DNA from 4 places in the Azospirillum mesophilum genome. Region 2 is predicted to be linked to each of the others. Evidence: riboswitches for the same ligand, from Rfam matches in the RefSeq annotation. Region 2 holds a riboswitch; each other region holds the start of a gene.

Region 1 (4,589 bases), on a different contig from region 2:
TCTGCCTTGATCGGGACGCTCCAGCCCTGTCAGCAGGTTGATCAACGTCGTCTTGCCCGACCCGTTGGGGCCGATCAGCCCGGTGATGGAGCCGGACTCCAGCGTCAGCGACACCCCGTCCACCGCCCGCACCCCGCCGAAGGACTTGCCCAGCCCCTCGACCCGCAGCACCGGCCCGGACGCCCGCACGGCCTCCACCGGCGCGACCGCCTTTGGAATCGGCCTTGCCGGCAGGCGAAACAGCCGGTCCAGCAGGCCGGTCAGCCCGTGGGGGGCCAGCACGACGGTTGTCAGCAGCGCCACGCCGTAGACGATCAGGTAGCTGCGCTCCAGGAAGCGGAACCACTCCGGCAGATGGATCAGCAGCACCGCGCCGAGGATCGCCCCGGCCACCCGCCCCCGCCCGCCGACCACGGCGATGGTCAGGATGGACACCATGACGGGGAACTCCAGCACCTCCGGCGAGACCACCCGCTGCGTGTGCACCGCCAGTGCCCCGGCCGCCCCGGCATAGACCGCGCTGAGCGCGAAGGCCCCCAGCCGCAGCCGCCCGACGTCGAGCCCCAGCGTTCCCGCCGCCAGCGGGTCGTCGCGCACCAGCGTCAGTGCCCGCCCCCAGCGCCCGCGCGCCAGACTCCAGGCCAGCCAGCCGCCCAGCGTCACACAGCCCCAGACCACCGCCGCCAGCGGAAGCCCGCGCGGCACCGCCCAGCCGAACAGCACAATGCCCGGCACGCCCGGCAGCCCGTTGGCACCGCCCGTCAGGCCGGGGCTGTTGACCGCCAGCAGATGCACGACCTGCCCGACACCCAGCGTCGCCAGCGCGAAGTAATGGGACTCCAGCCGCAGCACAGGCAGCCCGACCAGCAGCGCCAGCAGCAGCGGCACCAGCAGCGACACCGGAAACGTCGCCGCGAAGCCCCACCCCCACTGGCTGCCCAGGATGCCCGTGGCGTAAGCCCCCAGCCCGAAGAACGCCCCATGAGCCAGCGACAGCGCTCCCCCCAGCCCGAACACCAGCTGGAACCCGATGGCCGCCAGCGCATAGACCCCCGCCACCGTCAGCACCCGCAGCCCATAGGGCGAGGCGTACAGGACCGCGTAAGCCACCACCCCCAGCACCAAAATCCCTTCCCCTGCGAAGCGGGGGAGGGTTAGGGAGGGGGCAAGCGCCGACAGTTTCCGCACCTCACGCACGACGTCGCGCCGCCTCCCCGAACAGCCCCTGCGGGCGGGCGACCAGGATCACCAGCAGCGTCGCGTAGAGCATCCCCAGCGCCACCGGGTAGGACAGCACCGACGACACCCCCACCTCGAACAGCGCGATCAGCAGCGCGCCGACCACGGCGCCCGGCACCGATCCCCAGCCGCCGATGGTCACGGCGATGTAGGCCTTCAGGATCAGGTCGCCGCCCGCCGTCGGCGTGACGAAATAGCGGTTGGCGAGCAGCAGCCCCGCCGCCCCGGCGTAGGCCGTGCCCAGCGCGAAGGTCACCAGGACCATCGCGGTCACCGGGACGCCGCAAGCGCGCGCCATCTCCGGGTCCTGCGCCGTGGCGCGCAGCCGGCGGCCGAGTTGAGTCCGCCCGAACACCCACTGCTGCGCCCCGATCAGCAGCGCCGCCACGGCGATAATGGCCAGCGACTGCTCCGCCACCACCAGCCCGCCGATTTGGACCGTCCCACCGGAGAACAGCGGCGCCGCCGCGCGCGGCTCCGGTCCGAACAGCACCGACGCCCCGTTCTGCAAAATAATCCCGGCGGCGATGGTGCTGATGAAGACCGTCACCGGCGGCCGCCCCCGCAAGGGCAGATAGGCCGCGAACGCCAGCACAAGCCCCAGCGCCGCCATAAGAAGGAGCACCACCGGCAGAAGCGCGATCCCCGGCACGGGCAGGTAAGGCGCCAGCGCGACCGCCAGCATCCCACCTGCCATCACAAGGTCCCCCTGCGCGAAGTTCACCGCCGACGTGGCGTTCAGCACCAGCACGAAGCCCAACGCGACCAGCGCGTAGGCGGCGCCGAGGGCAATCCCGTTGACGAGGAGTTGCAGGGTGATCAAGGCCTTTGCCCCCTCCCCGACCCTCCCCCGCTCACGCGGGAGAAGGAGCCTGGGCACGCGCTCAAATTCCCTCCACCGCGACGCGGGGGAGGGTTAGGGAGGGGGCAAAAGCCTCCCCTCGGCCTCACTTCACCACACCCGTCACGTTGTCGTACCGCTTGACGATCGCCGGCACGCGCGAGGCGCCGTCGTAGCAGACGATCACCGCCGAATGGGCCATGTTGCCCTTGCCGTCCGACCGGTAGGTCATCGCCAGCCCCCGGTAAGTCCCCTCCGACAGCGCCTTGCGCACCTCCTCCGTCGTCCGGGCGCCGGCCTTGACGGCCTCCAGCACCATGCGGGTGCCGTCATACTGGCCGAGCGCGAAGGCGTCGGGCTCCGCGTTGAAGGCGCTGCGGTAGGCGGCGGTGAAGGTCTCCACCTCCGGGCTCCCGCCGGAGATGGGCGAGGCGGCGGTCTCCGCGCACACGCCCTTCAGTTCGGCGGGCTCCAGCAGGGCCGCGGTGCTCGGCTGGTGCATGGCGGAGCCGGCGACGATGGGAATGTCCACGCCGTTCGCGGCGGCCTGACGGATGAACAGCGCGGTCGGGCCGGAATGCAGGTGCAGGACCAGCACGTCCGGCTTGGCGGCCAGCGCCTTGGTCAGCACCGGCAGCAGATCCTTGGCGGCAGGGTCCACCCCCTCCTCGAACACCGGCGCGACGCCGAGGGCCTTGAACGCCTCGATCAGGTGCGCCTTGCCGCTCTGCCCGTAGGCGGTGGTCTGGTAGATCAGCGCCGGGCGCTTGCGGCCCAGTTCCTCCACCACATAGCGGGCGTGCGCCGCCTTGGTCACGGCGTCGCCGGGGAAGAATCGGAAGACCCAGGGGTTGCCCTGCTCGGTGATGCTGGCCGTGCCGGAGACGGTGATCAGCGGCAGCTTGTAGTCGGCGGCCAGCGGCAGCATCGCCAGCATCTGCGTGCCGAGCATGCTCGCCACCACCGCCGTGACCGGGCCGCCGGCCGCCCGCTCCAGCGCCGTGACGGCGGCCTCCGGCGAGGTTCCGGTGTCGATCACCTCCGACTGGACGGTCACACCGGCCGGCGCCTGCTTCAGCGCCAGCACCGCCCCGTTGCGCTGGCTGGTCCCTTCCAGCGACAGGAACCCGGTCAGCGGCACCAGAACCGGCACCGACGCGGTCTCCGCCCGAACGGTTCCCGTCGCCGTGATCGCCAGACCCAGAATGATTGGAAGCAGCCGCCGCATGGATGTGTCTCCTCCTGGCCGGCGGGGAGCCGTGCGAGGGCGGGAGCCTTTGGGGGCGGTGCCTCGAACGGTCGGCTCCCTTCGCTGGCATGACCCAGATCAGGTTCGATGGGTGTTGTCTCAGCCCGCGTCGCAGCGGGCACCCCAGCCGTAGGCCCGCACAGTGTCGCCCCGCCCTGCCCCTGTCAAGAAACGCCAACTCAAGAAACCGCAACGCGCGGCCCAGGCGCGGAAAGGCAACAATCCATCCTGCGGCAATTGGTCGCCCGCATAGGTCGTGAAAGTTTTCACCAACGTCCGGGATGCAAATCGCTGAACTTTGGTTTACCAATTGGACGAGACAGAACAACCGCTTCGTCGCCAAAGAGGACGCCTGATGCATCCCACCGCAGCCGCTGCGCCAACTCCGCAGTCCGAGGCGACGGAGCTGGACCGCGAACTTTGGCGGATCGACGCGCGCACGGAAGAGATGCTGCGTAGCCTGGGACCGGCGCTCGGCCCCGTCCTCGACGCGTCGATTACCTCCTTTTACCAATTCATGGCCGGCCAGCCGGGCACCGCGGCCCTGCTGTCCGATCCCGAGCGCATTGCCGCCATCCAGCGCCTTCACCGCGCGCAGTGGGACGCCTTCTTCGCCGCCAACTTCGATTCCGCCTATCTGGAGCGCGTCCGCAGGCTGGGCCGCACGCACCAGAAGGTCGGGCTGGATCCGAAATTCTACATGGCCGGCTACTCCATGCTGCTGGAGCGCATGGCCGCCCATGTGATCCGCGCGCACCGTTTCGACCGCAACCGCGCGGCGGCGGAGGTCGGCGTGCTGATCCGCGGCGTGCTGATGGAGGCGGAGCTGGCGCTGTCCGTCTACCACCACGCCGCCACCAGCTCCGACATGACGGCGGAAATGGAGGAGTTCGCGGAGGGCTTCGAGCGCGAGCTGAGCGAGGCCGTGGATCTCGTCCGTCACAACGCCGCCAGCATGGAGGGCGCCGCCGACGAGGTGCTGGGTGCGGCCAACAAGGTGGCGACGGAGGGCGAGCACGTCACCGAGGCGTCCGAACAGACCAACATGAACGCCCGCCTGATCGCCCTGGCCGCGCGCGGACTGTCGGAATCCTTCGCGGACATCACCGCCAAGGTGGAGCACGCGACCGAAAGCTCCCGCGGGGCCTCCGACCGCTCGCAGGAGGCGCAAGCCTACGCCCACACCCTGGCCGCCGCGTCGGAGCGTATCGGCAGCGTCGTCACGCTGATCGAACGCATCTCCAAGGAAACCCGCCTTCT
Region 2 (4,589 bases):
TCGACCGCGTTCTGAACGGCCTGACCCGCCCCTTTTTCGGCTGGGTGTCCGACCGCATCGGGCGCGAGAACACCATGTTCGTCGCTTTCGCCCTGGAAGCGGCGGGCATCATCGCGCTCAGCCAGTACGGCCGCGATCCGGTGGCCTTCGTGATCCTGACGGGGCTGGTCTTCTTCGCCTGGGGCGAGATCTACAGCCTGTTCCCGGCCTGCTGCGCCGACACCTTCGGCTCGAAACACGCCGCCACGAACGCCGGTCTTCTCTACACGGCCAAAGGCACGGCGGCGCTGCTGGTCCCCGTCGCCAACGTCATCGTCCACGCGACGGGAAGCTGGCAGGCGGTGTTCTTCCTGGCGGCGGTGGTCAACGCGCTCGCCGCCTTCCTGGCGCTGTTCGTGCTGCGGCCCATGCGGGCGCGCTATGCGGAGAAAGCCCGAAGGGCGGAGCCCGTGGCGGCTCTTTCCGCCGAGTGAGAGAGAGCCCTCTCCCGGTGGGGAGAGGGCTTCCCGTTTCAGTCCGCCGCCTGCCCGTCCGGCAGGTAGATTTCGCTCCCGCCCTTGCGGAAGCTTTCGGACATCTGCGCCATGCCGGAGTTGGCGTAGTCCCGCACCTCCTGCGTGATCTTCATCGAGCAGAATTTCGGCCCGCACATCGAGCAGAAATGGGCGACCTTCGCGCCGTCGGCCGGCAGGGTCTGGTCGTGGAAGCGCTCCGCCGTCTCGGGGTCGAGCGACAGGTGGAACTGGTCGCGCCAGCGGAACTCGAACCGCGCCCGCGACAAGGCGTCGTCGCGTTCCTGGGCTCCCGGATGGCCCTTGGCGAGGTCGGCGGCGTGGGCGGCGATCTTGTAGGTCACCACGCCCACCTTCACGTCGTCGCGGTCCGGCAGGCCCAGATGCTCCTTCGGGGTGACGTAGCAGAGCATCGCCGTGCCGAACCAGCCGATCATCGCGGCACCAATGGCGCTGGTGATGTGGTCGTAGCCCGGCGCGATGTCGGTGGTCAGCGGCCCAAGCGTGTAGAAGGGCGCTTCCGCGCACAGCGCCAGCTGCTTGTCCACGTTGGCCTTGATCTTGTGCATGGGCACATGGCCGGGGCCTTCGATCATCACCTGCACATCGTGCTTCCAGGCGATCTTGGTCAGTTCGCCCAGCGTCTCCAGCTCCGCGAACTGCGCGGCATCGTTGGCATCGGCGATGGAGCCGGGGCGCAGCCCGTCGCCCAGCGAGAAGGCGACGTCGTACGCCTTCATGATCTCGCAGATCTCCTCGAACCGCTCGTAGAGGAAGCTCTCGCGGTGGTGGGCGAGGCACCATTTCGCCATGATGGAGCCGCCGCGCGACACGATGCCTGTGGTGCGCTTCGCGGTCAGCGGGATGTGCGCCAAGCGGATGCCGGCGTGGATCGTGAAGTAGTCGACGCCCTGCTCCGCCTGTTCGATCAGCGTGTCGCGGAAGATCTCCCAGGTCAGGTCCTCGGCCTTGCCGTTGACCTTCTCCAGCGCCTGGTAGATCGGCACGGTCCCGATGGGCACGGGGCTGTTGCGCAGGATCCATTCACGGGTCGTGTGGATGTTGCGGCCGGTGGACAGGTCCATGACGGTGTCCGCACCCCAGCGGATGGACCAGACCATCTTGTCCACCTCCTCCCCCACCGAGGACGCGACGGCGGAGTTGCCGATGTTCGCGTTGATCTTGGTGAGGAAGTTGCGGCCGATGATCATCGGCTCCGCTTCCGGGTGGTTGATGTTGGCCGGGATGATGGCTCGCCCGCGCGCCACCTCGTCGCGCACGAACTCCGGGGTCACATGATCGGGGATGGACGCGCCGAAGCTCTCGCCGTCGCGGGCAGCGGCTTCCGCGAGGCGCTGGCGGCCCAGGTTCTCGCGCACGGCGATGTATTCCATCTCCGGCGTGACGATGCCGGCGCGGGCGTAGGCCATCTGCGTGACCGTTTTGCCCGGCTTGGCGCGCAGCGGCCGGCGGCCGGCGCGGTCGAACACCGGGACGGCGCGCGCCTCGCCCACGCGCAGCCCGTCGTCCTCCGGACGGATCGCGCGGCCGTCATAGGCCTCCACATCGCCGCGCGCCTCAATCCAGGCGCGACGCAGCTCCGGCAGGCCGCGGCGGATGTCGATGGCGACCGCCGGGTCGCTGTAGGGACCGGAGGTGTCGTAGACGCGCACCGGCGCCTCGCCGCCGCCCACGTCGATCTCGCGCATGGCGACGCGCAGGTCGGGCGTCCGCTCGCCGGGGAGATGGACCTTGCGCGACGACGGCAGCGGGCCGGTCGTGACGGTGAAATTGTCGAGGGAAAGAGTGTCGGGCATCTTGGATCTCCATCGCATTCCGATCGTGGAGATCCGGGTGTGACGGAGCGGCAGAACGGACCCGTCCATCCGCCTTTTTCGGGCGTGTGATTCCGACGGTCCGCTTGTTCCTGTCCCTACGCCGGTACGACCCGGATCAGGTTCAAAGGGTTCGCGCTCTACGGCGTCATCTCAGCCCCGTATCGGGGGCTCCCCTTGGAACATCGCCATGCTTACGGTCGGCGCAGGGCGCTGTCAACGACAGTTTGAATGTGGGTATGTTCGGCCCGCAAACCAAAAAAATTGGCCGTGCTGTCGCCAGCACGGCCAGTATCCGAGAGGTTCGCAAAAAATGCGAAGCAACAACCCGCCCGTTACAGAGGGTGAAGCACCCTTTGCATCTCCAATATTGCCCAAACATATCCGGGAACGCAAAGCATCAACGGTGGTTTTCCACGCTGCGGAAAAGCAAACATTGAAGTAAAAAAAGACCGCGCCGTTGCCGACGCGGTCAGTTCATTTTCTGGGAGCACTACGTGAACTGACAATCAAAGCGTTCGCCGCTCAAACCGGCACGCGACCTCCAATCTCCGCGGTGACCGCGGCGGCTGTGCGTTTCACCATTTCGCCGAAGGCCGTCACGCGGGCGTTGTCGATGCGGCGAGACGTGCTCGACAGCGACAGGGCTCCGATGACGTGGGCGTTCTCGTCGTAGATGGGGGCGGCGACACAGTGCATGCCGTTCACCCGCTCCTCCTGATCGACGGCGTAGCCGCGATTGCGCGTCAGCGTCAGTTCACGGTGCAGTTCCGGCAGGGAGGACACGGTGGTGCGGGTGAACTGGCGCATGCCGCGCTGGTTCAGGATCGTCTGGATGCGGGCGTCCGGCATGCCCGCCAGCAGCGCCTTGCCGACGGCGGAGCAGTGCAGCAGCGTGCGTTCCGTGACCGGCAGCGCCGCCTGGGCGACGCGGGCGCCGCCGATGCGGTGCAGGTAGATGGCCTCCCCGTTCTCCTCCACCGCGAGGTTCACGACCTCGCTGGTTTCCTCCATCAGCCGGCGCATGCGCGGCCGGGCGACGTCGAGGAGGCTGCGCGTCTTCAGGAAGCCGGAGCCGGTCATATAGGCCTGCACCCCCACGGCCCAGCCGCGCTTGCCCTGGTCGAAGCGGACGTAGCGCTCCTCCTGCAGGGTGGTCAGCAGCCGGTGCGTGGTGGAGGGCGACAGATCCGCCGCTTCCGCCACGGCGGTGAGGCTCATCGGGCCGTCCGACTGGCCGAGAATGGTCAGGATGTTCAGGGCGCGCGACAGCGATTGGACGAGGTTTCCCTTCGCCGCGCGATCGGCCGTCTCCGGGCCGCTGGCCTGCGCTTGCGTCTTCATGGTCCCATCCCTCTCGATGCTTCGGCACTTTTGGCGTGCCGCATTGTTCTGGGTGGTTTTGCCCCCACCCTTCCCACGGCTTTGCCGTGGGCCCCTTCCCTCCCCCGCTTCGCAGGAGAGGGAGATCTAGTCCCCTCCACCGCGTGAGCGGGGGAGGGTTAGGGAGGGGGCAAACCGCCCTTACGCCGCCGGCTCGATCCTCGCCGCGGAGAACTTGAACTCCGGGATCTTCCCGTAGGGATCGAGCTTCGGGTTGGTCAGCACGTTGGCCGCCGCCTCGGCGTAGCAGAAGGGCACGAACACCAGACCCGACGGGACGCCGTAGTCGGACCGCGCCTTCAGCTCGATGGCGCCGCGCCGGGTGGTGACCTTCACCATGGCGCCCGCCGCGACGCCCAGACGGCGCAGGTCCGCCGGGCTCATGTAGGCGACCGCTTCCGGCTCCAGGTCGTCGAGCACCTGGGCACGCCGGGTCATGGAGCCGGTGTGCCAGTGCTCCAGCTGGCGGCCGGTGGTGACCACCATCGGGAACTCGGCGTCCGGTTCCTCGGCCGGCGGGATCACGTCGGCGGGGACGAGGCGGCCGCGACCGCTCGCGGTCGGGAAGCCATCGCCGAACACGATCTCCTGCCCCGGATCATCCTCCGACAGGCTGGGATAGGTGACGGAGCCTTCGCGCTCCAGACGGTCCCAGGTGATGTTGTCCAGCGAGGGCATCGCCTTCTTCATCTCCGCGAACACGTCGCGCGGGTGCTCGTAGTTCCAGTCCAGCCCCAGTCCGCGCGCCATCGCGTTGACGATCCACAGATCCTGGCGGGCCTCACCCGGCGGCGGCAGGGCCTGACGGCCGAGCTGCACCTGACGGTTGGTGTTGGTCACCGTGCCGGTCTTCTCCGGC
Region 3 (4,589 bases), on a different contig from region 2:
CGGCGGGTCGTTGGGGTCGGCGGGGGCGGTCAGCGTGACGTCCAGGCCGGCGTCCTTGAAGAAGCCCTTCTCCTGCGCCACGACCAGCGGCGCGTGGTCAGGGTTCACGAACCAGTCGAGCAGGACGCTCAGCTTGTCCTGCGCCGTGGCCGGAAGGGCTGTCAGAAGGCCGGCGGCGAGCGCCGCCGCCGCGAAAGTCCGTTTCATGGTGTCGGTCCTATTCCTCAGCAGGGTGCGTGTCGGGTTGCCAGGGCAGAGCCCGGCGGATCAGCGCGTCCACGGCGGCGTACAACGCCACGGCGATGACGCCCAGCACCGCCAGCGCCGCGAACAGCAGGTCGATCTGCATGCGGGCGTTGGCGTGCAGCATCAGGTATCCAAGGCCGGAGGAGGAGCCGACCCACTCCCCGATCACCGCGCCGATCGGCGCCACGGCCGCCGCGACCCGCAGGCCGGATCCGAAGGCGGGCAGGGCCGCCGGCAACCGGACGTGCCACAGCACCGACCAGCGCGAGGCGCCCATGGTCTGGGCCAAGTCCAGCCAGCCCGGCTCCGTCCGGCGCAGACCGTCGAACAGGGTCGTGGTGACGGGAAAGAAGATGACCAGCACCGCCATGGCGACCTTCGACGCCATGCCGTAGCCGAGCCACAGCACGAGCAGCGGCGCCAGCGCGAAGACCGGGATCGCCTGGCTGACGACCAGCAGCGGCATCAGCCAGCGCCGCGCGGTCTGGACGCTCGCCAGGATGAAGGCGCTGACGGCGCCGAGCAGCACGCCGAGCACGAGCCCCAGCAGGATCTCGGCCAGCGTCGTCGCGCCATGCTGGACCAGCAGGGGAGCCTGCCGTTGCAGCGCGTCCGCCACGGCGAGCGGTCCGGGGAGGATGTAGCGGGGCACGCCGGTGGTGATGACAAGGGCTTGCCAAAGGCCGAGCAGCACCGCGACGGTAACGAGGGCGCGCAGGAGCCTCATCCCGCCAGCCTCCGCAGCAGTTCCGCCTGCATCGCCAGCAAGGCCGGGTCATCGACGGGGCGGGGCGGCAGGCCGGGAGGCTCCAGCGCCGGGCCGATGGTCGCCGGCCGGCCGGTCATGACGTGGATGCGGTGGCCGAGGCGGAGCGCTTCCAGCGGATCGTGCGTCACCATCAGCACCGTTCGCCCGGCCAGGGCCTTCGCTGCCAGGTCCTGCAAGCGCAGGCGTGTCAGGGCGTCGAGCGCGGAGAAGGGCTCGTCCATCACGACCAGCGGGCGGTCTTCCATCAGGGTGCGGGCGATGGCGACGCGCTGCCGTTGCCCGCCGGACAGCGTGGCGGGCCGGTCCTGTTCCCGCCCGCCGAGCCCCACCTGATCGAGCAGCGCGCGGGCGCGCTCGACCACCCCCGGCGCGCGGCGCTCGTGCCGCAGGCGGGCACCCAGCAGAACGTTGTCGAGCACCGGCAGCCAGGGAAGGAGCAGGTCCTGCTGCGCCATGTAGGCGATGCGGCCGCGCAGGGGCTGCCCGTCGCCGGCGGTGATCGCAGTCGGCGGCTCCGGGTCGGCGAGGCCGGCGACCATGCGCAGCAGCGTGGTCTTGCCGACGCCGCTCGGCCCCAGCAGGCATGTGGTGACGCCGGCCTCGACGGTGAGGGCGAGGTCCGAGAACAGCGCCGTCCCGCCATAGGTCAGCCGCGCGCCGGTGACGGTCACGGACAGGGGCGGGTGCAGCGTTTCGGGACGGACGGGTGCGTTCATGGGCTCACTGATCCCTTCGCCGGCATGATCCGGATCAGGTTCCAGGGGTCGTCCCCGTTTCGGGACCTCTCAGCCGACGATCGGCTCCCCCCAGTGATGTTTGGCGACTATGACAAGTCGGTGAGATGCGAGCAAGCGTCAGCGCCCCGCCACGTCAACATCCGGCGTTCTCCCGGATATCTCCAGAAGCAGCTTGCTGAGGATGGCGTCGGCGAAGGATTCGAAGTTGATCGCGGGCACCAGGAAGGCGCCGGGGCCGCCGATCACATGGTCGCGGTAATAACCGTCAAGGTCGATGGGCGCCGCCCCACCCCAGGGGTTCGGCCGGTCGTTCAGGATCGGCAACCCGTTGATGGTGATCCCGGCGGACACCGCCTGGTCCCGCGCCCATTCCACCGGGCGTCCCCGGTTGTTCACCCCGTCGCCGGACACGTCGATGACCCGCCGGGCGCCCTCGAATCCGTTGTCGTCGAAGAGGCGGGCGCAATAGTCGATGGCCCCGCTGATCGAGGTCCACTGCGCCGACGCGATGGGCGATTCGGCGACGGAGGACGCGAGGGCATCGACGCTCGCCGGATCGCCAACAAGGGTCCAAGGCACGACGATCCTTTGGAACGTGTCGCCGGCCCACTCCACATAGATCACCGCGATCCGGCCGAGCGGCCCGCCGTGGATCGCCGCCTGGACCTTGGGGTTGGTCAGGGCCTGGACATAGCCGTCCCGTTGCAGCCGCGCTTCTTCCGGATCGACGCTGCCGGAGACGTCCACCGCCAGCACCAGTTCCAGATCGACCGGCACCTCGGCGCGGGCCGCGGTCGCCGCCAGAATCAGCACGATCATGCCCGCCCAACGCCGGTACCCGAACATGCCGCCCCCTCCGCGCGTTTCCAAAACAAGAGAGTTCGGATCGGGACCGCGGCAAGGGGGCGTTGACGGAATGGCCTAAGCAGGATTTCCGAACTCCGCCCACATGGGCGGGCTCGGAAATCCTGCAAAACCATAGAGTCCGCAGATTTGTCCAGGCCGGGCCTGTGGCCCGATCTGGACAAATCTGCTTAGCCGCGCCACCTCTCCTGCGCATGTCCAACAACTCTTCACCACGTCCCCTGTTCATCGGCAGCGAGATCTACCGGGGCTCCAGCTACGGCCCGAAGCATCCGCTCGCCATCCCGCGCGTCTCCACCGCCATGGACCTCAGCCGCGCCATGGGCTGGCTGCCGGACGACGTCTATCTCGACAGTCCGCAGGCCACGCCGGACGAGCTGGCGCGCTTCCACACGCCCGACTACATCTCGGCCCTGCAACGGGCCGAGCAGGCGCAGCGCGTCGATGCGGAGACGGGGGAGCGCTACAACCTCGGCAAGCTGGAAAATCCGGTGTTCCCGGAGATGTATCGGCGCCCGGCGATCAGCGCGGGGGCGGCGATCCTCGGCGCACAGCTGCTGGCCGGGCGGGAATCGGGAATCGTCTACAGCCCGGCCAGCGGCACGCACCACGCCCGTCCGGGCCGGGCCAGCGGCTTCTGCTACATCAACGCGCCGGTGCTGGGCATCCTGGCTCTGCTCGACGCCGGGTTCGAGCGTGTCTACTACGTGGACCTGGACGCCCATCACGGTGACGGGGTGGAGGAGGCCTTCGCCCACGACGACCGCGTACTGACCCTGTCGGTTCACGAAGACGGGCGCTGGCCCTTCACCGGCAAGGCGGAGGACCGGGCGGGCGGCATGGCGCGCAACCTGCCGATGCCGCAGGGCTTCAACGACACCGAAATGGCCTACCTGATGGCGAACGCCATCCTGCCGCTGGGCCGGGCGTTCCGGCCGCAGGTGGTCGTGGTCCAGACCGGGGCCGACGCCCTGTCCGAGGATCCGCTGAGCCGCCTGGAGCTGTCCAACGGAGCGCTGTGGAGCGCCGTGCGCGCGCTGATGGACTTGGCCCCGCGCATGCTGGTGGTCGGTGGCGGCGGGTACAACCCGTGGTCCGTCGGGCGCTGCTGGGCCGGCGTGTGGGCGACGCTGAACGGAATCGACCCGGCCGTGCCGCCGACGGCCGAGGCGGAGCGGGTGCTGCGCGCGCTCACATGGTCCCGCGCGGCCGGGCGCAACCCGCCGGAACACTGGTTCACCACCCTGGCCGATGCGCCGAGGCCAGGACCGGTGCGTGACGCCGTGCGACGCGTTGTCGCCCTTGCCATGGAAAAAGCGCTGTTCCCGCGTTGATTCCCGGAATGTCCGGCGACATCGCGTTGACCTCCCAGCGCGAATAAGCGACCTTGAAACACTGATTTTTGTTCCGAACGTTGCGCATACGGGGGGAGGGAGCGGGCGATCCATGTCGAACACGACCTTGCTCCTGATCACCATCGCCGTGCTGATGCTGGTGGCCGTTCCCGTGGTGTTCGTGATGAAGGACTTTCTGCCGGGATACATCCTGCGGTCGTCCGGTCTCGAACAGCTCGAAAACCGCATCTATGTGTTGCATTCGGAAGCGCATGACCTGCAGGGACGTGTGGAAGCGCTGGTCCAGCGCCGCAATCAGGTCTCGGCGGACAAGCAGCGGGTCGAGAGCGACAACCGGAAGATGGAACGGGCCATCACCGAGCTTGCCCACCAGCCTCCGCTGTTCGTGCACGAGGTCGGCGACCCCCAGGCGGGTCTGACCAAGTTCCTGGTCGACGTATCGCAGGAGAAGGCGTCCGCCAGCGCCAAGGCGGGCGGGGAGCGGTCGCAGGTTAACCCGATCTGGCGCTGCGCCAACGTGGCGGAGGTCTGGGCCTCCAACATGGAAGAGGCCAAGCAGCTCGTCGAGGTGTCCTTCCCCTTCAAAATGGGCTTCACGAAGAGCTTCCAGCGGACGGC
Region 4 (4,589 bases), on a different contig from region 2:
CGGCCAGCCGAAACAGCTCCTCCGGCGCCGCCGCGATCCCCACGGTCTGGAGGAAGGCGCGGTGCGGCGCGAGGCCGGGAACCGCGTCCTCCAGCCGGTCCACGGCGACGACCTTGACGGTGCGGTTCAGGCCGCAGGGCGACAGCCCCTCCGCCGCGTCGGCGTAGGCCACGCTCCAGGCGTCGGTGGGGTCGCCGAGCAGGTCCCGCGTCGGCTCGGCGAAGGTCTTCAGCTCCTCCGCGTTGCGCCACGCCGCGACGCTGCCCGCCTCCTCCATGGAGAGGGCGCGGCGGGGGAACTTCGCCTCGTGGGCGGTCAGCTCGTGGGCGAGGTAGCCCGCGAAGTCGCGCGGCGACACCCGCCCGCCGCGCTCCACGAAGAACAGCTGCGGCGAATAGCATCCCTGCTGGTCGTAGCGCACCACATCGTAGGCCGCGCGGTTCGCCACCGACCACGCCTTGCCCGCGTCCAGCGCCGAGCGCGCGACCATGCCGAAGCTGATCTTGTGCCCAAAGGGCAGGAAGCGCGTGGTGATCGGCACCCGGCCGCGGATCGCCTCCAGCACGTCGTTGCCGCCGTAGGCGACGGCCGTGTCCGCCTGGGCCAGCCACGCCCGCTCCTGCACCTCGTCGCCGCCCTTCCACCAGACGATGGCCATGCAGTCGGCGAGTTGCGGGTCGATCTCCGCCAGGATCCGCGCGAACCAGCCCGCGAACAGCGGCTCGGCGCTCGGCAGCTTGCCGATCGTGCCGGCCTTGACCAGCAGGCCGGAGATCAGGCTGCACAGCGGCAGGCCCGGCACGTTGCCGGCCCAGACGTGCAGCAGCAGGTCCGGCCCGTGGGCCTTGGCGAAGCCGCCCTTGGGCATGGGCTGGAAATCGTCGAGGATCTGCGGGTTGGCGAAGTCCTCCGCCAGGAACTTGCGCAGTTCCGGCAGGCGGAAGGTCTTCAGATAGCCGGTGAGGCCCAGCCGGACCATCTCCGCATCATAGCCGGTGACCAGCGGCAGCAGCCGTTCCGCCTTCCGCCGCCAGGGATCGTCGCGGTCGAGCAGGCGGGCGACGGCGCGGTCGATGGTCGCGGCGATTTCGGCGACGGTCCGGGTCTTGAGATGGCGGCGGGCGGCCTCCCGCACCCGGTCGGCGACCTCGGCGACCTGCGCGTCGGTCAGGACGGGGACGGCCACCTCGACCGCGTCGTCCCCGCGCCGGAAGGTCAGCGTCCGCCAGTCCACCCGGTCGGTGGGCAAGCCCGGCAGATATCCGGCGACCTCCCTCATCATCGGCTTACACCCGCGCGGCTTTCAGGAACTCCTCGACCGCCATCGAGCATCCCTTGGCGTCGGCCCCGTCGGCCCGGCCGAGCAGGCGGAAGCCGCCGTCCACCTCGATCCCCGCATCCTCCGTCAGGATGGCCGAGGCGCAGTTGAAATGCGCCAGATCGTGGTGGACGAGGACACCGACGGTCCCGCGCGGCACCTCCGCCCCCGTCAGCGGGTTCACCACGCGGCTGCGGATCCAGTGCGGCCCCGACTTCACGGATGGGCACACCTCGTTGCCCCAATCGTAGAACTGGGTGCTCAGCTCCGTCATGCCGTACATGTTGATGCAGGCGCGGCGCGGCACCCCGAAGGTGGTGGAGAGCTGGTCGTAGAAGGCGTCCGCCTCCATCTCCCGCGACTGGCCCTTGAAGCCGCCGGTGTCCAGGATGCGGCTGCCTTCCGGAAGGCGGAAGGTCCGGCCCTCGGCGCGCAGGGCGTCCATCAGATGCACGAAGCTGTAGCTGGCGCCAAGCAGGGCGTAGGGCTCGCCGGTGGCCTCGGCCCGCGTCAGGTCGGCGGTCACGGCGGCGACGTCCAGCCCGTCGTCGCCGATCAGGTAACGGCTGCCCTCCGTCCCGAATTCGCGCAGCGCCAGCGCCAGATAATGCGCCAGGGAGGAGTTCGGCATCGCCTCCTCGGTCGGAAACAGGATGCCCATGCGCATCCGCTCCCGCCCCTGCATGAAGCGGTGGCGAAAGTTCACGATCATCGACCGGTCGTAGACGGCCAGCGTCGGATGGTGGCTCTTCCCCCGCACGCCGCGCGTCGTGCCGCTGGTCATGAAGACCCGCTCGCACTCCTCGGGCGGACGGCAAGTCAGGGCGAGATCCTTGAAGGCGCTGATCGGCACGGCCGGGATCTCGCGCCAGCTCCGAACCGTGCGGACGGTCTTGCCGCGCTGCGTGGCGAAGCGCCGGTAGGGCAGGTTGTGTTCGAACTGGTGGGCGAAGACAGCCAGCGCGAGGCGGTTGAAATCATCCTCGCTCGCGCCGTCGGCGGCGATGAAAGCCAGAAGATCGTCGACGATTTTGGCTTCACTGTTGAGGGCTTCGGTCACGTCCAGGCACACCCTGTCAAAGCGCGCGGAATATCAAAGCGCACGGAATCCGGCGGTCGGATCACAGGTGTCAGGACGGAAAAAGGGGCGCAGCACAGCCCGATGTCCCACATCCCTACGCCGGCATGACCCGGATCAGGTTCGTTGGGTCACCGCGTTACCCGGACGGATCCGGACCGGCGGAGTCTCAGCCTCCTAACGAGGCACCCCAGGGAACGGGGGTCAGCGTAGGGGACCGGCTCACGCCCTGTCAAGAATACGCGGAGATGCACGGGCCGGCGTGGAGGGGCGGGAGAGGGCTGAACGCCTCCTCCGGGTCACCGCCGCAAGGCGATGACCTCGCAGGACTGCCGAAGGGCGGGAGTGGACCGGGCGCGCCGGATCCGGGCCGTGGGGAAGGCGACGACGACCGCGCTGGCGACGGCGCCGCCGGCGGGTTCGACCGCGCCGTCCGGGGCGTCGGCGGCGCGCCCCACAGACCAATTAGAGATGCTGCTCGCTCCGCAGTGGTACGCGGCCGTCCAAGAGAGCAGACACCACATCGTCGAGTACGTGCTAAAAGTCCAAGCAAACATGGCCGACCTTGGAACCCGTTTTCCGAGGAGCGAAAGCCGTGCGCCGTCTGGGCGCGCGACGCCGAAGCACCTCTGCATAACGGCCGGGCCGTCCCGCCGTTCCGGGGTCCGCGCCGTCCTGCACGGATGCGGTATTTCGAACGGAAAAACCCAAACGCGGCAGGAAGCGAAGGGAGAACGTCGATGAAGGCCACCCAGACGGCGCCGGACCTGGACAGCCTTTTGAAAAGCTGGATGTCCTTCCCGCTGTTCCCCTTCCAGCAGACTCCCCTTCAGCAGGCCCCCTTCCAGCAGGCCATGCTGGACCAGTCCCGGCTCTGGCTGACATCGCAGATGCAGGCGCTCGCCGCGATGGAGCGCTTCAACGAGGGCTGGATGCGGCGCCGTCGCGCGGACCTGGAGGGCGCGCTGGCGGTGGTCGAGCGGATGTCCGCCGCCGGCGATCCAGGCGCCCAGGGCGCGGCGCTCAACGAATGGCTCTCCGGATGCAGCCAGCGCGTCGCAGAGGACCTGCAGAGCATGTCCGACTGCCTGTCGGCGGTGGCCCGGAATGTGAACACCACCGCGACGGACACGGCGGAACGGGCGCGCCCAGGATCGCGCGGCCCGGAGGTTCCCCGGCGCGCGATGGGCTGACCCGCCGCCCGGCCAGCCAGGGTTACCCCAGCCAGGATCAACGCAGACGCCGCAGGGCATCGTTCATGCGCTCGGCCAGCCCATCCACCTGCGGTTCCAGGAACATGGTCAGGTGCGTGCCGGGCGTGGCGACCACCGGCAGCGGGCCGGGGACGTAGGGCGACCAGCCCAGGTCCGGCCCGGCAGCCCGGTCGTCGCGCGACAGCTCCGCGTCCTCGTCCGCCGCCCGGAATAGCACCACGCCGGCCGGCCGGTCGAGCGGGTCCGGGCGGTAGCGGGACGCCGCGACGACGTTGGCCTTGTAGATGTCGATGAAGCGGGCGAAATGCGCCTTGTCCAGCGCCGCGGGCAGCAGGCGGGCGGCGATGATGCGGTCGATCAGGTGCGCGGTCTGCGCGTCCGGATCCAGCGCGTCGAAGCCGTCACCCAGGTCGATGCGCGTGCGGAACAGCTTGCCGATGCGCAGGCCGATGTGGCGCAGCCAGTCGCCGTGCGTCCAGCCCTCATGCTTCTGGCTGTCAGGGCTTCGGCCCTCCACCGCCGGGGCGGCGTTGTCGATCAGGCCGAGGAAGGCGACCTCCTGCCCCTGGCGCTGGAGCTGCCGCGCCATCTCGAACCCGACCAGCGCGCCGAAGGAATGGCCGGCGAGGCGGTACGGCCCCTCCGGCTGGGCGTCGCGGCGGATGATGGCGACGTAGCGGGCGGCGATCTCCTCGATCCGGGTCGGCACCGGGCTGCCGTCATCCATGCCCAGCGCCTGGAGGCCGTAGCAGGGCTGGTCCGCGTCCAGCATCCGGCAGAGGGCGGAGAAGTACAGCACGTTGCCGCCCGCCCCCGGCAGCAGGAACAGGGGCGGCTTGGCAACTTGCGCGACGGCGGGGCGGATCGGGACGAGGACGGGGATCTCGGCCCCGGCGGACGAGGCGCGCAGGTTTTCCGCCAGCTTTTCGATGGTCGGGCAGGTGAAGAGCGTGGCGAGCGAGATGCGGCGTTTGAACCG

Evidence for each region. Region 2 has a riboswitch for thiamine pyrophosphate ahead of thiC (phosphomethylpyrimidine synthase ThiC). Riboswitches for the same ligand answer to the same signal wherever they lie in the genome.
Region 1: another riboswitch for thiamine pyrophosphate. It lies ahead of ACSVC7_RS26840 (ABC transporter substrate-binding protein); the one in region 2 lies ahead of thiC (phosphomethylpyrimidine synthase ThiC).
Region 3: another riboswitch for thiamine pyrophosphate. It lies ahead of ACSVC7_RS14620 (ABC transporter ATP-binding protein); the one in region 2 lies ahead of thiC (phosphomethylpyrimidine synthase ThiC).
Region 4: another riboswitch for thiamine pyrophosphate. It lies ahead of ACSVC7_RS06800 (LuxE/PaaK family acyltransferase); the one in region 2 lies ahead of thiC (phosphomethylpyrimidine synthase ThiC).

The regions. Positions count from the first base shown of each region.
Region 1 covers NZ_JBPXMQ020000042.1:4,582-9,170, forward strand. Annotated here, with positions in the region: gene ACSVC7_RS26830 (branched-chain amino acid ABC transporter ATP-binding protein/permease) at 1-1,110, opposite strand, end outside; gene ACSVC7_RS26835 (branched-chain amino acid ABC transporter permease) at 1,190-2,062, opposite strand; gene ACSVC7_RS26840 (ABC transporter substrate-binding protein) at 2,187-3,308, opposite strand; TPP riboswitch at 3,368-3,465, opposite strand; gene ACSVC7_RS26845 (methyl-accepting chemotaxis protein) at 3,685-4,589, shown strand, end outside.
Region 2 covers NZ_JBPXMQ020000022.1:87,013-91,601, forward strand. Annotated here, with positions in the region: gene oxlT (oxalate/formate MFS antiporter) at 1-473, shown strand, start outside; gene thiC (phosphomethylpyrimidine synthase ThiC) at 512-2,329, opposite strand; TPP riboswitch at 2,425-2,535, opposite strand; gene ACSVC7_RS20680 (IclR family transcriptional regulator) at 2,873-3,691, opposite strand; gene fdhF (formate dehydrogenase subunit alpha) at 3,872-4,589, opposite strand, start outside.
Region 3 covers NZ_JBPXMQ020000013.1:96,784-101,372, reverse strand. Annotated here, with positions in the region: gene ACSVC7_RS14630 (ABC transporter substrate-binding protein) at 1-207, opposite strand, end outside; gene ACSVC7_RS14625 (ABC transporter permease) at 218-973, opposite strand; gene ACSVC7_RS14620 (ABC transporter ATP-binding protein) at 970-1,731, opposite strand; TPP riboswitch at 1,725-1,832, opposite strand; gene ACSVC7_RS14615 (DUF1194 domain-containing protein) at 1,870-2,598, opposite strand; gene ACSVC7_RS14610 (acetoin utilization protein AcuC) at 2,811-3,950, shown strand; gene ACSVC7_RS14605 (hypothetical protein) at 4,063-4,589, shown strand, end outside.
Region 4 covers NZ_JBPXMQ020000004.1:184,398-188,986, forward strand. Annotated here, with positions in the region: gene ACSVC7_RS06795 (acyl-CoA reductase) at 1-1,282, opposite strand, end outside; gene ACSVC7_RS06800 (LuxE/PaaK family acyltransferase) at 1,287-2,378, opposite strand; TPP riboswitch at 2,473-2,599, opposite strand; gene ACSVC7_RS06805 (hypothetical protein) at 2,696-2,854, opposite strand; gene ACSVC7_RS06810 (hypothetical protein) at 3,137-3,589, shown strand; gene ACSVC7_RS06815 (non-ribosomal peptide synthetase) at 3,627-4,589, opposite strand, start outside.